One region of the Streptomyces sp. NPDC042259 genome, then DNA from elsewhere that is predicted to be linked to it. Evidence: riboswitches for the same ligand, from Rfam matches in the RefSeq annotation. Region 1 holds a riboswitch; the other holds the start of a gene.
What was found. A riboswitch is a leader RNA that binds a small molecule or an ion and turns the genes downstream of it on or off. The one in region 1 is predicted to bind cyclic di-AMP.
Positions count from the first base shown of each region.

Region 2: linked by a shared signal. The riboswitch ahead of ACZ6MA_RS23865 (transglycosylase family protein) and the one ahead of ACZ6MA_RS24510 (C40 family peptidase) in region 1 are both predicted to bind cyclic di-AMP.

Region 1 covers NZ_JBVJDW010000010.1:42,071-47,967, reverse strand. The annotation lists gene ACZ6MA_RS24520 (DUF6875 domain-containing protein) at 1-458, shown strand, start outside; gene ACZ6MA_RS24515 (rodlin) at 607-1,008, opposite strand; gene ACZ6MA_RS24510 (C40 family peptidase) at 1,268-1,741, opposite strand; cyclic di-AMP (ydaO/yuaA leader) riboswitch at 1,746-1,910, opposite strand; gene ACZ6MA_RS24505 (cytochrome P450 family protein) at 2,462-3,661, shown strand; gene ACZ6MA_RS24500 (hypothetical protein) at 3,725-4,393, opposite strand; gene ACZ6MA_RS24495 (GHMP family kinase ATP-binding protein) at 4,464-5,432, opposite strand; gene ACZ6MA_RS24490 (YchJ family protein) at 5,531-5,897, shown strand, end outside.
Region 2 covers NZ_JBVJDW010000009.1:220,115-226,011, reverse strand. The annotation lists gene eno (phosphopyruvate hydratase) at 1-563, opposite strand, end outside; gene ACZ6MA_RS23865 (transglycosylase family protein) at 871-1,599, opposite strand; cyclic di-AMP (ydaO/yuaA leader) riboswitch at 1,604-1,786, opposite strand; gene ACZ6MA_RS23860 (transglycosylase family protein) at 2,046-3,116, opposite strand; gene ACZ6MA_RS23855 (cytochrome P450 family protein) at 3,232-4,497, opposite strand; gene ACZ6MA_RS23850 (DUF6479 family protein) at 4,674-5,096, opposite strand; gene ACZ6MA_RS23845 (nucleoside triphosphate pyrophosphohydrolase) at 5,199-5,897, opposite strand, start outside.

The DNA.
Region 1 (5,897 bases):
TGGCCGGGCACACGGCGCCGCGCGCGGTGGCCCGGGCGCTCGTGGGTTATCTGGCGTGGTTCGACCGGGCCTCGCAGCGGGTGTCGGCCGAGCACCCGGGGCTGGTGGTGGCCTTTCCCGGTCCGCCCGCCGCGCTGCTGCCCGTGGTGGCCGCCGCGCACCGCGCGGTGCTGCCCGCGGTGTACGCCCGGGGGTGCACCGCGGCGCTCTTCCACGAGGATCCCGCCGAGCCCGACGACCCCCGGCACCCCGAGCCGCCGTATTTCACCGCGCCCGCCCCCTTCTACGTGCTGCGCAGGATCATCCCCGCCGATCTGCAACTGTCCTTGCGGGTACGGCAGATGTTCCCGGCGTATCACCGGCTGCACGCGGCGGAGGCACGCCGTACGCGACTGCGGACGAAGGAAGCCGCCGAGCGCTGGAACCAGGCGTGCCGCGAGCACGGTCTGACGCCCTGAGCGGGCGGGGCGGGCCGTCGTGGACTTGGGCCTCGGCCGCGGGCGGTCATGCCGGCTCGCGGGGTGATGAAGGCCCCGGCACAAGAGCGTCCCCCTTTCCGGACCCCGCGTGCCCGGAAAGGGGGATGACGTCAAAGGCTCCCGGCCGTCAGTGGCCGCCGTTCGCGGAACCGTTGCCCGACAGAATCGGGATCTCGTCGAGGATGTGCGAGAGCTGGTCGTCGCCGTCGCTGATCGTCGAGTTGTCGGTGCACTGCTGCTGCTGCTGCGAAGTGAGGATCGGGATGTCCTGGATGCCGATGTTGATCAGCGCGACAACCGACTGGATGCCGAGCTTGCCGATGGCCAGGCACGGCTTGTTCAGCGTGCCCTGGATCAGGCTCATCTGCGGGCTTTCCTTGCCCCCGGTGACCGTGTTGCCGTAACCGGTCTTGGCGGCGTTGCCGTTGGCGACGTCATTGTTGTCGTTGTCGACCGCCATCGCCGGGGCGGTGATGGCGCCGACCGCGGAAACCGTCATCGCAGTCGTGGCGAGTACCTTCTTGAGCACGTCCATGCCTTTCGATCGTTTAGCGCCCCTCACAAGGAAGCGACCTGAGTAACTCCGGCCGATTTAAGAAGTTCCGGACATTCACTCATTTGAGCCAGCCGGATCCTGGGGGCGCCATCGAAAGACAAGCGGCAAGCCGCCGGGTGTTTTCGCATTGTGCTGATAACGCGGCGCGCGCGGCGGCGCTTCGGTAGCCGTCGGCCCGCCCGGACAGTCCCCTCACAGGAGCGTCCGGGCGGGCTTCGAACAGCCTCAAGGGCTACTTGACGCGTCCGTACCAGACACTGTTCGTCCAGATCTTCTCCAGCCGCACGGACTTACCCGGCTTCGGAGAGTGCCAGATCTGATTCTTCCCGGCGTAGATCCCCACGTGGTAGACGTTGCTGCCCGAGTGGAAGAACACCAGGTCGCCGGGCTGACGTGAGCCGGACGAAAGATGCCTGGTCTTGTTGTACTGCGAAGCCGCGGTACGCGGCAGAGCCTTACCCGCCTTCTTGAAGGCGTACAGCGTCAGGCCCGAGCAGTCGAAACGGTTCGGACCGGTGGCGCCGTACTGATACGGCGACCCCTTCTTGGAGGCCGCGATCTGCAGCGCCTTCGTTCCCGGAGTCGCCGCCTGTGCGTCGGTTGCCAGAGTCGGGATCAGCATCGACGCGGTGACGGTGGCCGCGGTCAGAACGGAAGCCGTTCCGGCCCGGGAAAGAAGTGCGGGTATGCCAGGAAACGCAGACATGCCAAAGCCCTTCGTCATCCGCCTACGAAAGGTGACCTGTCGGGTTCGGGCTGACAAAGTTGCCCGGTCACCGAAGTGACTTCACCCCAAGAACCACCGCCATCGTGGTTCGTCGTGCTTGGGTCTCCCGCTCCTGCCGATCCTTGATCTGTATCTGCACCCGGTCGGCGGCAGGACTCGGCGTCCGCCCGGGTCGCCCGCCTCTGTGACGGGTTCTTGTGTGTTCGATCAGAGATCCTGCATCATCGGCCGCCCGAAAACAGAGCCCGGACCCCCTTCTGTGAACTTGTTCACTTCACGTCACACCGGGGAACCGGGGTCCGTTTCCGCCCCGCCCGAACCCCTGTCAACACCGCGCTCCGCATGCGAATCGGCTTCGGCCCGCGCGGGAAAGCCGCTGAATAGCAGGGGAGTTACCGGTGGTCGCGAGCGGAACCCACCGGGGGTCACAAGCACGGTCCACGGTATGCGCCCGTCGCTTCCGGATGCGTTCTCGCCGACTGACCGAATAACAGCTTCCGCATTGTGTACGACCGGGGCGGACTGACGGGTGATGAGCGTTCGCGGCCCTTCCCGTTCGACTTCGGGGCGAGCGATCCCTCTCGACGGAACCCTAAGCGTGGACACCTCCCCACTTGATGTTAGGGTCGGGTCCGGCAAGTGGGGGCCAATCCCCACTTGATCTCCGGTCATGGTCCGGAGCGACGAAGGGAAACGCCTGTGTCCACGCCGTCCCTCGAAGACCTCACGCCCGCCGGCACGGACTTCGCCCAGGACCCGTATCCGCTCTACGCGAGCCTGCGGGAGCGGGGCCCCGTCCACCGGGTGCGGACCCCCGACGGACGCGAGTCGTGGCTGGTCGTCGGCAACGACGAGGCCCGGGCCGCCCTGACGGACCCCCGGCTGCGCAACGACATCCGCCACTCGCCGGACTGGGAGGACGACGGCGGATACGCGATCGGTCTGAACATGCTCCAGGTCGACCCGCCGCACCACACGCGCCTGCGCGCTTTCGTCGCCAAGGAGTTCACCCCGCGCCGCATCGAGGAGCTGCGCCCCCGCATCGAGCGCCGGGCCGGTGAACTCCTCGACGCGATGCTGCCGCTCGGCCGCGCCGACCTCGTGGAGTCCTTCGCGCTGCCCCTGCCGCTGACGGTCATCTGCGAACTGCTCGGGGTGCCCGTCGCGGACCGTGCCGCGTTCCGCGAGTGGTCCAACGAGATCGTCCTGCCCAGCGGCCCGGAGGCCGCCGGCGCCGCCGCCCGGGCGATGACCGGGTACTTCGTCTCGCTCATCGAGGCCAAGCGGCAGGCGCCCGGCGACGATCTGCTCAGCGCCCTGACCACCGCCACGGACGACGACGGCGACCGGCTCTCACCCGACGAACTGCTGGGCATGGCCTTCGTCCTGCTCGTCGCGGGCCACGAGACGACCGTCAACCTCATCTCCAGCGGCGTCCACGAACTGCTGCGCCATCCCGGGCAACTGGCGGAGCTGCGCGCCGACTGGTCCCTGCTCGACGGTGCGATCGAGGAGATGCTCCGCTACGGCTGCCCGGTCGAGCGGTGCGCCTTCCGTTACACCGCCGAGCCGGTGGAGATCGGCGGCACCACCGTCCCCGCCCGGGAACCGGTGATCATCGTGCTCGCCGCGGCGGCCCGCGACCCCCGGCACTTCCCCGACCCCGACCGCTTCGACATCCACCGCGAGCCCCGGGGGCACCTCGCCTTCGGCCACGGCGTCCACCACTGCCTCGGCGCCCCGCTCGCCCGGATGGAGGCGGCCATCGCCCTCAGGGCCCTGCTGGAGCGCTGCCCGGACCTGGCCTTCGACGTCGACCCCGCCGAGCTGACCTGGCGGCCGAGCATGGCGCTGCGCGGACTGCTCAGCCTGCCGGTGCGCTTCACGCCGGAGCGGTAGCGGGCGGGCGACGGTGCCCCGGACCCGCGTGCCGGCCCGGGCCACCGTGCCGGCGGGTGGGTTTCAGCCGCCCGCGCCGGCGGGCGGGCGGTTGTCGGGCACCTCACGGCCGGGCAGCATGTCGCCCCGCTCGTCCGGCCGGACGCCGCCCCGCTCGCGCAGCGGCGGGAGCACCGCGTCCAGTTCCTGGTCGTTCGCCGGGTGGGCGGCCTCGGCGGCGCCGCGCAGGACGTCCCGGCTCACCTCGCCGCGGGACGCGCTGAGCCGGACCACGTAACCGTCCTTGGCCACGGCGTACTCATGCGAGCCCGCCGTGGAGCGGTACCACAGGGCACCCTCCCGCTCACAGCTCGTCAGGCCGCTGCCCTCACCGTAGACGGGGACGTCGGCGCAGTTCGCCTCGGTCAGCGTGCCGTGGTCGACGGTCAGCCACAGCACCGCGCCGCCCTTGACGTAGGCACCGGAGAAGCCGTCGTCGTTGATGACGCCGACGGACTGCTCGGCGAGCGTGAATCCCGGGACGGTGGTGACGTGGATCAGCTCGATGGCGGTCCCGATGGCGCGGGCCCGTGCCTCGAGTTCCGCCCGGTCGACGAGGGCGGCGGCCTGGGCGGCCGCGGAGGTCACGGGACGCTCGGTCCGGTCCACGGTCTGGGCCGAAGCACCGGCGGTGAGGGCGAGCGGCAGCAGCAGGGCCGCGGAGACCACCGGAATACGTAAGGAACGAATCATGCGAACATAATTCCGTAATGCGGACCCGCATCCGCGGCAAGCCGGGCGCGCATGACGCGAATTGACCGAACTATTGCTCGATCGCGTAGCTCGGGTGGGTACCGGGACGGGAAGCGGTGGGCGGCGGCGGGCTCCAGTGGTCGCCGGTGCCCAGCGCGCGGTGGACGGAGACCTCGCCGCCGAGTGGCGCGCAGCCGGCGCGGATGTGGTCGGCCTTGCCGGCCAGGTCCGCGTCGGCGGCGTCGAGGAGGACGCCGAGCATCGTGCCGCTGTGCGCGAGGACCAGGCCGAGGCCGTCCACCTCGTGGCACAGGCGGCGCAGGTCCGCGAAACCGCCGCGCACCCGGCGCCGGGCGTTCATCTCGGCGCTGCGGGTGGCGACGGCGCCGACGGCGGGCAGGTCGCCGGTGGCGACCGCGTCGGTCAGCAGACCCAGGAGGGCGGCGTACTCGCGGCGTTCCCCGGCGTCGAAGACCCGGGGCCGGCGGTTGTGGGTGACGGTGTCGACCCGTCCGCCCTCGTCATGGGCGACGACGGTGAGCGGGGGCAGCACGCCCAGCCGGTGGCCGAGCCGTACGTCCCGGTGGTGGAAGGCGACGATCTCGTCGTACATGACGCCGTCGGTGGGTTCGACACCCCGCAGGAACGCTTCGGTCCGGGCGGGGGTGAACGTCACGTCCCACGCCGCGCCGACCGCCCGTACCGTGGCCACCAGGTCGGCGGACGAGCTGGCCAGGCCCTTGCCCTCGGGCAGTTCGCCGCCGATGTCCAGCAGCCCGCCGCCGCCCGCCCCGAGGGAGGCGAGGACCCGGGCGGCGACCCGGCGGGACTTGTCCTTGTGGGCGGGGCGGACCACGATCGCGCCGGCGCCGGGGTCGTGGTGGAAGACGGCAGTGGACCAGCGGGCGATCGGGAAGGTGACGAGGAACTCGCCGCGCGGTGCGGGCAGGGCCCCTTGCAGCAGCTCCCCGAACGTACCGAAGGCCCGGCCGACGCCGGTCCGGGTGCCGCTCGCGCTCTCCTGGCCGGCGCGTCGCACGCTCGTCACCACCGGTACCGGCAAGGCTCTCCCCCGTTCCGTCTCCCGCCCCCCGGTGACCGGTCCGGGACGTCCGGCGGAGCGGGCACAATTATCGGGTGTCCCGAAACAGCGCACGCCGGCAGCCGGCGATCACCGATTCCTCCCCCTGCCCCTGCGGGCGCGCGGCGGCCTACCGCGACTGCTGCGGCGCCTTCCACCGCGGGGAGACATCGGCTCCCACTCCCGAGCGCCTCATGCGCTCCCGCTACAGCGCCTTCGCCGTCCGGGACGCCGCCTACCTGCTGCGCACCTGGCATCCCACGACCCGGCCGGACGGTCTCGATCTCGACCCGGACCAGCGGTGGACGGGGCTCGAGATCCTCGGCACGACGGGAGGCAGCGCCTTCCACACCGAGGGGACGGTCGAATTCGTCGCGCATTACAGCGAGCGGGGACACGCGGACAGTCAGCACGAGAACAGCC
Region 2 (5,897 bases), on a different contig from region 1:
GTGTGGTAGACCTCGGTGCCCCAGCGCAGCGCCTCGGAGAAGGACTCCGCGCCGATCGGCGCGATCATGAACTCCTGGATGTCGACGTTGGAGTCGGCGTGCGACCCACCGTTGAGGATGTTCATCATCGGAACGGGCAGCAGGTGCGCGTTCGGGCCGCCGAGGTAGCGGAAGAGCGGCAGGTCGGACGCCTCGGAGGCGGCGTGCGCGACGGCGAGGGAGACGCCGAGGATGGCGTTGGCGCCGAGCGAGGCCTTGTTGTCGGTGGCGTCCAGGTCGAACATGGCCTGGTCGATCAGGCGCTGCTCGGTGGCGTCGTAGCCGACGAGCTCCGGGCCGATCTGCTCGATGACGGCGAGGACGGCCTTCTCGACACCCTTGCCGAGGTAGCGGTTCTTGTCCCCGTCGCGGAGCTCGATGGCCTCGAAGGCGCCGGTGGAGGCGCCGGACGGCACGGCGGCACGGCCCGTGGAGCCGTCGTCGAGGCCGACCTCGACCTCGACCGTGGGGTTGCCTCGCGAGTCGAGGATCTCGCGAGCTACGACGACGTCGATAGACGGCACGTGCGTCTCCTTCGTGTGTGTCTGGAGTTCTGCCCCCGAGCCTAACGGGCTCCGGAGGTTCCCCCCGCCGGTGGACCACCTGGCGAGCCGAAAAACCGCACAAATGCCGAGATCATCGGACGAATAGCCGATGTGTTCGCCGAGCGGGAAACACGGACGGCGGGCCGGACGGCCGGACCGCCGGAGCCGGCGGGGCCCCGGAAACGGCGGAGCCCCGCTCCGGCGCGCCCCGGGGGGAAGGCGCGCGTCGGAGCGGGGCGGTCCGCTGTGAACACTGGGGGCGCGGCGCGGCGGCCGGCCCGCCGGATCAGCTGAGGTGCAGGTGCTGGCCCACGAAGATCAGGTCGGCGTTCTCGACGATGTCCTTGTTGAGCTCGTGGAGCTTCTGCCAGCCGCCCTTGACCTTCTTGGCCTCGGCGATCTTGGCGAGGGTGTCGCCGGACTTGACCTCGTACTCGCCGTCGCCCTTCTTGAAGGACTTCGGGGTGGCCTTCGGAGCGGTCTGCTTCGGGGCCGGGGCCGGAGCGTCGTCCTCGTCGTCGGACTGCAGCTGCGGGGCGGCCTTCGGCGCGGTCTGCTGCGGGGCCTGGCGCTCGCTGCGGTCCGCGTGCGACTTGGTGGAGGTGCCGCGCGAGGACGAGCCGGAGGTGTCGACGTCGGCCTTCGGGCCGCCGGACGTCAGACCGCCCGCACCGGCGCAGCCCCAGGCACCCGGGCCCTGCATGGCGAGGAGCTTCTCGGCGACGGCGATCTGCTGGCTCTTGGTGGCGTGGTCGGCGCGGTCGGCGTAGGCCTGGCCGCCGGCGGCGTTCCAGGAGGACTGCGAGAACTGCAGACCGCCGTAGTAGCCGTTGCCGGTGTTGATGGACCAGTTGCCACCGGACTCGCACTGCGCGACCGCGTCCCAGGTGGAGACGGAGGCGGCGTTGGCGGAGGTCGTGGCCATCAGCGGCGCGGCGACGGCGACACCGGCGACGCCGGCGAGCGTGACGATACGAACGGCCTTGGACGGACGACGGTGCTTGCCCTTGGACATGAGTCGGTTTCCTCACCGACGCCTACGAGGTGAGCTGTCGGGTTCGGGCTGTGAGTTGCCCGGCCCGGTGTGTGGTGCACACCCGGCTTCACCCCAAGCCGTCCCGCTCCTGTCGATCAGGTGATCGGCTGGACCGTTCCGGCGCCTACCTTGGTTCCCCCGCTCCTGCCTACGGCGCTTTCGCGACGACCCCTCCGGCCGCCGGCAGGATTCGGCGTGGCGGCCGTGGTGCTCGCGGTGGCGAGCGGTGACGACGTTAGACACAGCTGGCGTACGGGTTCAAACCCCTGATTCCAGCCACAGTTGCCTCTTGTTACCCACGGGAACACCTCGTTTCCGCAGGTGAGACCCCATGAACAAACTCCGGATGAGGACCTTCCGACCAAAAGTCAACGAGACCCATGTCTCACTTTCGACTGGAACGGACATTCCCCCCGAAGTCTGCTCTATTTCGTGGGGTGTTTCCGGACCTCAAGCTTCTGACCAGGCTGGATGAGGTCCGGATCGGAGCCGACGACCTTCTTGTTGTCCTGGTAGAGGGTGGACCAGCCGCCTGCGACGGAGTGTTCCTCCGCGATGGCTGACAAGTTGTCACCGGGGCGCACCGTGTAGTCACCGGCGCCCGGCTGGTCCGTTCGCGCGCCGCCGTCCCGCGAGGCGCGGCCGGTGTCCGAACGCGGCGTCCCGGTGTGCTCCTTGCCGGCGTCCGTGCCGTCCGTGCTGTCCGCGTTGCCGGGGGCCGGGGTGCCGGAGGGCGCACCGGGTGTGGTCGAGGGGATCTCGGTGGGATCGTCGGTGGCGGGCGTGCGGTGCTTGCCGTCCGAAGTGCCGTCCGTGGGGCGGGGGGACTCCCCGGTCGCGGGCCCGGTGGGCTCGCCGCTCGGCCGGCCGGTCCCCGTGGGGGCGGACGGCGAGGCGGGAGAGGTGGGGGAAGACGGCGAGGAGGAGGGCGAGGCCGGCTTGTCGGAAGGTGACGGCTTGTCGGAAGGCGAGGGCTTCCGGGAGGAGTCGGAGGAATCGGGGTCGGGGGAAGGCGAAGAGGTCGACGGCGTGGAGGGGGTGGTGCGCGTCGGCGCGGGCCCGGTGGACGTCTCCGGCTCGGGGGTGTGCGTGCTGCCGGGGTTGACCTCCGGCGCCTTGCCGCCCTTGGCGAGCCCCGAGGACACCGCGCAGCTCGGCCAGGCGTCCGGGCCACGGTTCGCCAGGATCCGCTCCGCCACCGCGATCTGCTGCGAGCGGCTGGCGAGGTCGGGGCGCGGCGCGTAGTCCGTGCCGCCGCCCTGCTGCCACATCTCCTGCGTCAGCTGCAGCCCGCCGAAATAGCCGTTGCCCGAGTTGGAGCTCCAGACGCCTCCGCTCTCGCACTGGGCGACCTTGTCCCACGTCGGGGCATCGGCGGCGTTCGCGCCGGTGGCGGCGAGCAGCGGCATGGCGAGGGACGCGCCCGTCACCCCCGCCGCGACCACGATCGCCGGTACCTGACGGGGTCTGCGGTGTCTACCGTTGCCGGAGCGCATGCGTTGGCCTCTCGTTGGCGGCTGAGTTGATGGTGGTCGAACATAGCGACGGACCACGGGAGTCACAAGCCGGTGTAGCGGAGGTCACGCGAAGGTCACGCGAACTGACGTAGGGTCATCTGATACGCGTAGTGAACTCCACCGGAAGCGTGCGTAGACCACGCATAATCAGCCCGCCGCGCCACCTCAACTCCTCCGGGTCGGCGGCCAGTCGCAGATCCGGCAGCCGGCGCAGCAGCGTCGCCAGCGCGGTCTGGCCCTCCAGCCGGGCGAGCGGCGCGCCCAGGCAGTAATGGATGCCGTGCCCGTATCCGAGGTGCTGATTGTCACGCCGGGACAGATCGAGGGTGTCCGGCCCGGCGAACCGTTCGGGGTCCCGGTCGGCGGCCGCGAGCACGACGAGCACGGGATCGCCGGCGGCGATGCGCTGCCCGCCCAGACTGATCGGCTCGGTCGCGAACCGCCAGGTCGCCAGCTCCACCGGCCCGTCGTAGCGCAGCAGTTCCTCCACGCCGGTGGCGAGCAGGCTCTCGTCACCCGCCGCCAGGGCGCGTTGCAGACGCGTCCGTTCACCGGGATTGCGCAGCAGGGCGTAGACGCCGTTGCCGATCAGGTTCACGGTGGTCTCGAAACCGGCGAACAGCAGGATGAAGGCCATGGCGGCGGCCTCGTTCTCGGTGAGGTGCTCACCGTGGTCGCTGGCGCGGATGAGCCCGGAGATGAGGTCGTCGTCCCCTCCTTCTCCCAGCTCCTCCCGCTTGCGGTGGATCAGCTCGGCCAGATAGCCGCGCATCTTCTTCACCGACCGGGCGACCCCGCCGCGCGGCCCGCCGCCGTGGCGGATCATCATGCCCGCCCAGTCGCGGAAGTCGTCCTGGTCCTCGCGGGGCACACCAAGCAGATCGCAGATCGCGTAGATGGGCAGCGGGAAAGCGAACTCGTGGATCAGGTCCGCCTCCCCGTTGTCGATGAAGGCGTCGATGAGCCGGTCGGTCAGCTCCTGCACACGCGGGGCGAACTCGGCGACCCGGCGCGGGGTGAAGGCCTTCGACACCAGCCGGCGCAGCCGGGTGTGGTCCGGCGGGTCGATGTTGAGCAGGTGCGTCATCAAATTCGCGCTGCGCTCGCCCGGAATGCCGACCTTGCCCTTGCCGTGCGCGGCCTCGGAATGGTGCGCCGGGTTCTTCGACAGCCGCTGGTCGGCGAGGGCCTGGCGGGCGTCGGCGTAGCGGGTGACGAGCCAGGCATCGACGCCACTGGGCAAGGTGGTGCGGTGCACGGGAGCGTGGTCGCGCAACCAGGCGTACGCGGGGTACGGATCGGCGGCGAATTCCCAGGTGAACAGGGGCGGCGCGGGGGGTGTGTCCTTGTCGTCGTGCACCCCCCGACGCTACCCGGTGCCCTGCGGGTCTTGACCTGTGCACCTCCGCTGCGCGGCGGTGTCCTCAATCGCCGGACGGGCTCGAATCAAGCCCGCTGGGGGTCCCCCCAGCGGTAGCTGGGGGAGATTGAGGACGCGCCCGCAGGGCGCCCGCCGCCGCAGGCGGCACAGACGGCCTACGTGTGACCGCCGCCGCCGCTGCCAAAGCCACCGCTGCCGCCCTCGTGCCACTTCTTGCGCTCCTCCGTCAGCTCTTCCTCGTGGCTGGCGGGGTTCAGCTCGTGCGGCAGCATCCGGTGTTCCTGGTCCTGCACGGGCACTTCATTCGACTCATGATGTTCGGTGACATAGCCGACCGTGCCGTCGTCGTCATCGTGGCCCGGCCCGTGGTCGGGCGTCTTCGGCCCGTCCTTCTCGTCCGGTGTACTCCACGCGCCCATGCGTCGCTGCGGCGCGGCCGGGGGCGGCGGCTCCGCGTCACGCTTCCGTCGGCCCCAGAAGACGGCGACGATCAGAAGAATGGTGACGATCACGCCGACGACCGCGGGCGCGATACCGACGAGGTGGTCGCGGTTGGCGAGGTCCATGTGTTCCAGCATGCGGTCCGGTTACCCCGGCTGCGCGCGGTCAGCCCCGAATCTGGGCCGAACGGGTGCGCGGCCGTCACCGGGACCGACGGCCGGCGCCCCGCCCCGGCCGGGTCAGTCTTCGCCGGGCGCGCCCTCGGCCGCGCGGATCGCGTCGCGGTAGGCACGGGCGGCGGCCCGCAGCGCGGTCTCCGGCTCGACGCCGTCCGCCTCGGCCCGGACGGCCAGGGCGAGCAGCTCGTAACCGACGCCGTCACCGGCCGGCAAGGCCACGTCCAGGCCCCCGGTACGGGCGCGGGAGGCCAGCTTCGCGGTCAGGGCCAGGGCCGGCTGACCCAGCGGCACCCCCTCGGTGACCGACGCACGGTCCTTCTCGATCGCCTTCGTCCGCAGCCAGTGCGCCTTGACGTCCTCGGGCGTCTCGGCGGACTCCGCACCGAAGACGTGCGGGTGGCGGTGGATGAGCTTGTCGACGATCACCCCCGCCACGTCGTCGACGGAGAACGGCTCGTCCGGGTCGTCCTCGGCGATCCGGGCGTGGAAGACGACCTGGAGCAGCACGTCGCCCAGTTCCTCGCGCAGCGACTCCCGGTCGCCGGTCTCGATGGCCTCCAGCAGCTCGTACATCTCCTCCAGGCCGTACTTCGCCAGGTCCTCGTGGGTGCGGATGCCGCTCCACGGGCAGGCGCGCCGGATCCGGTCCATGACCTGGACGAGGTCGAGCAGACGCGCGCCGGGCAGGTCGTAGGAGCCCGGCAGCAGTTCCAGGGCGGGCATCGTCTCCCGGCCGGAGCCCGCGAGGCGGGCCAGCCC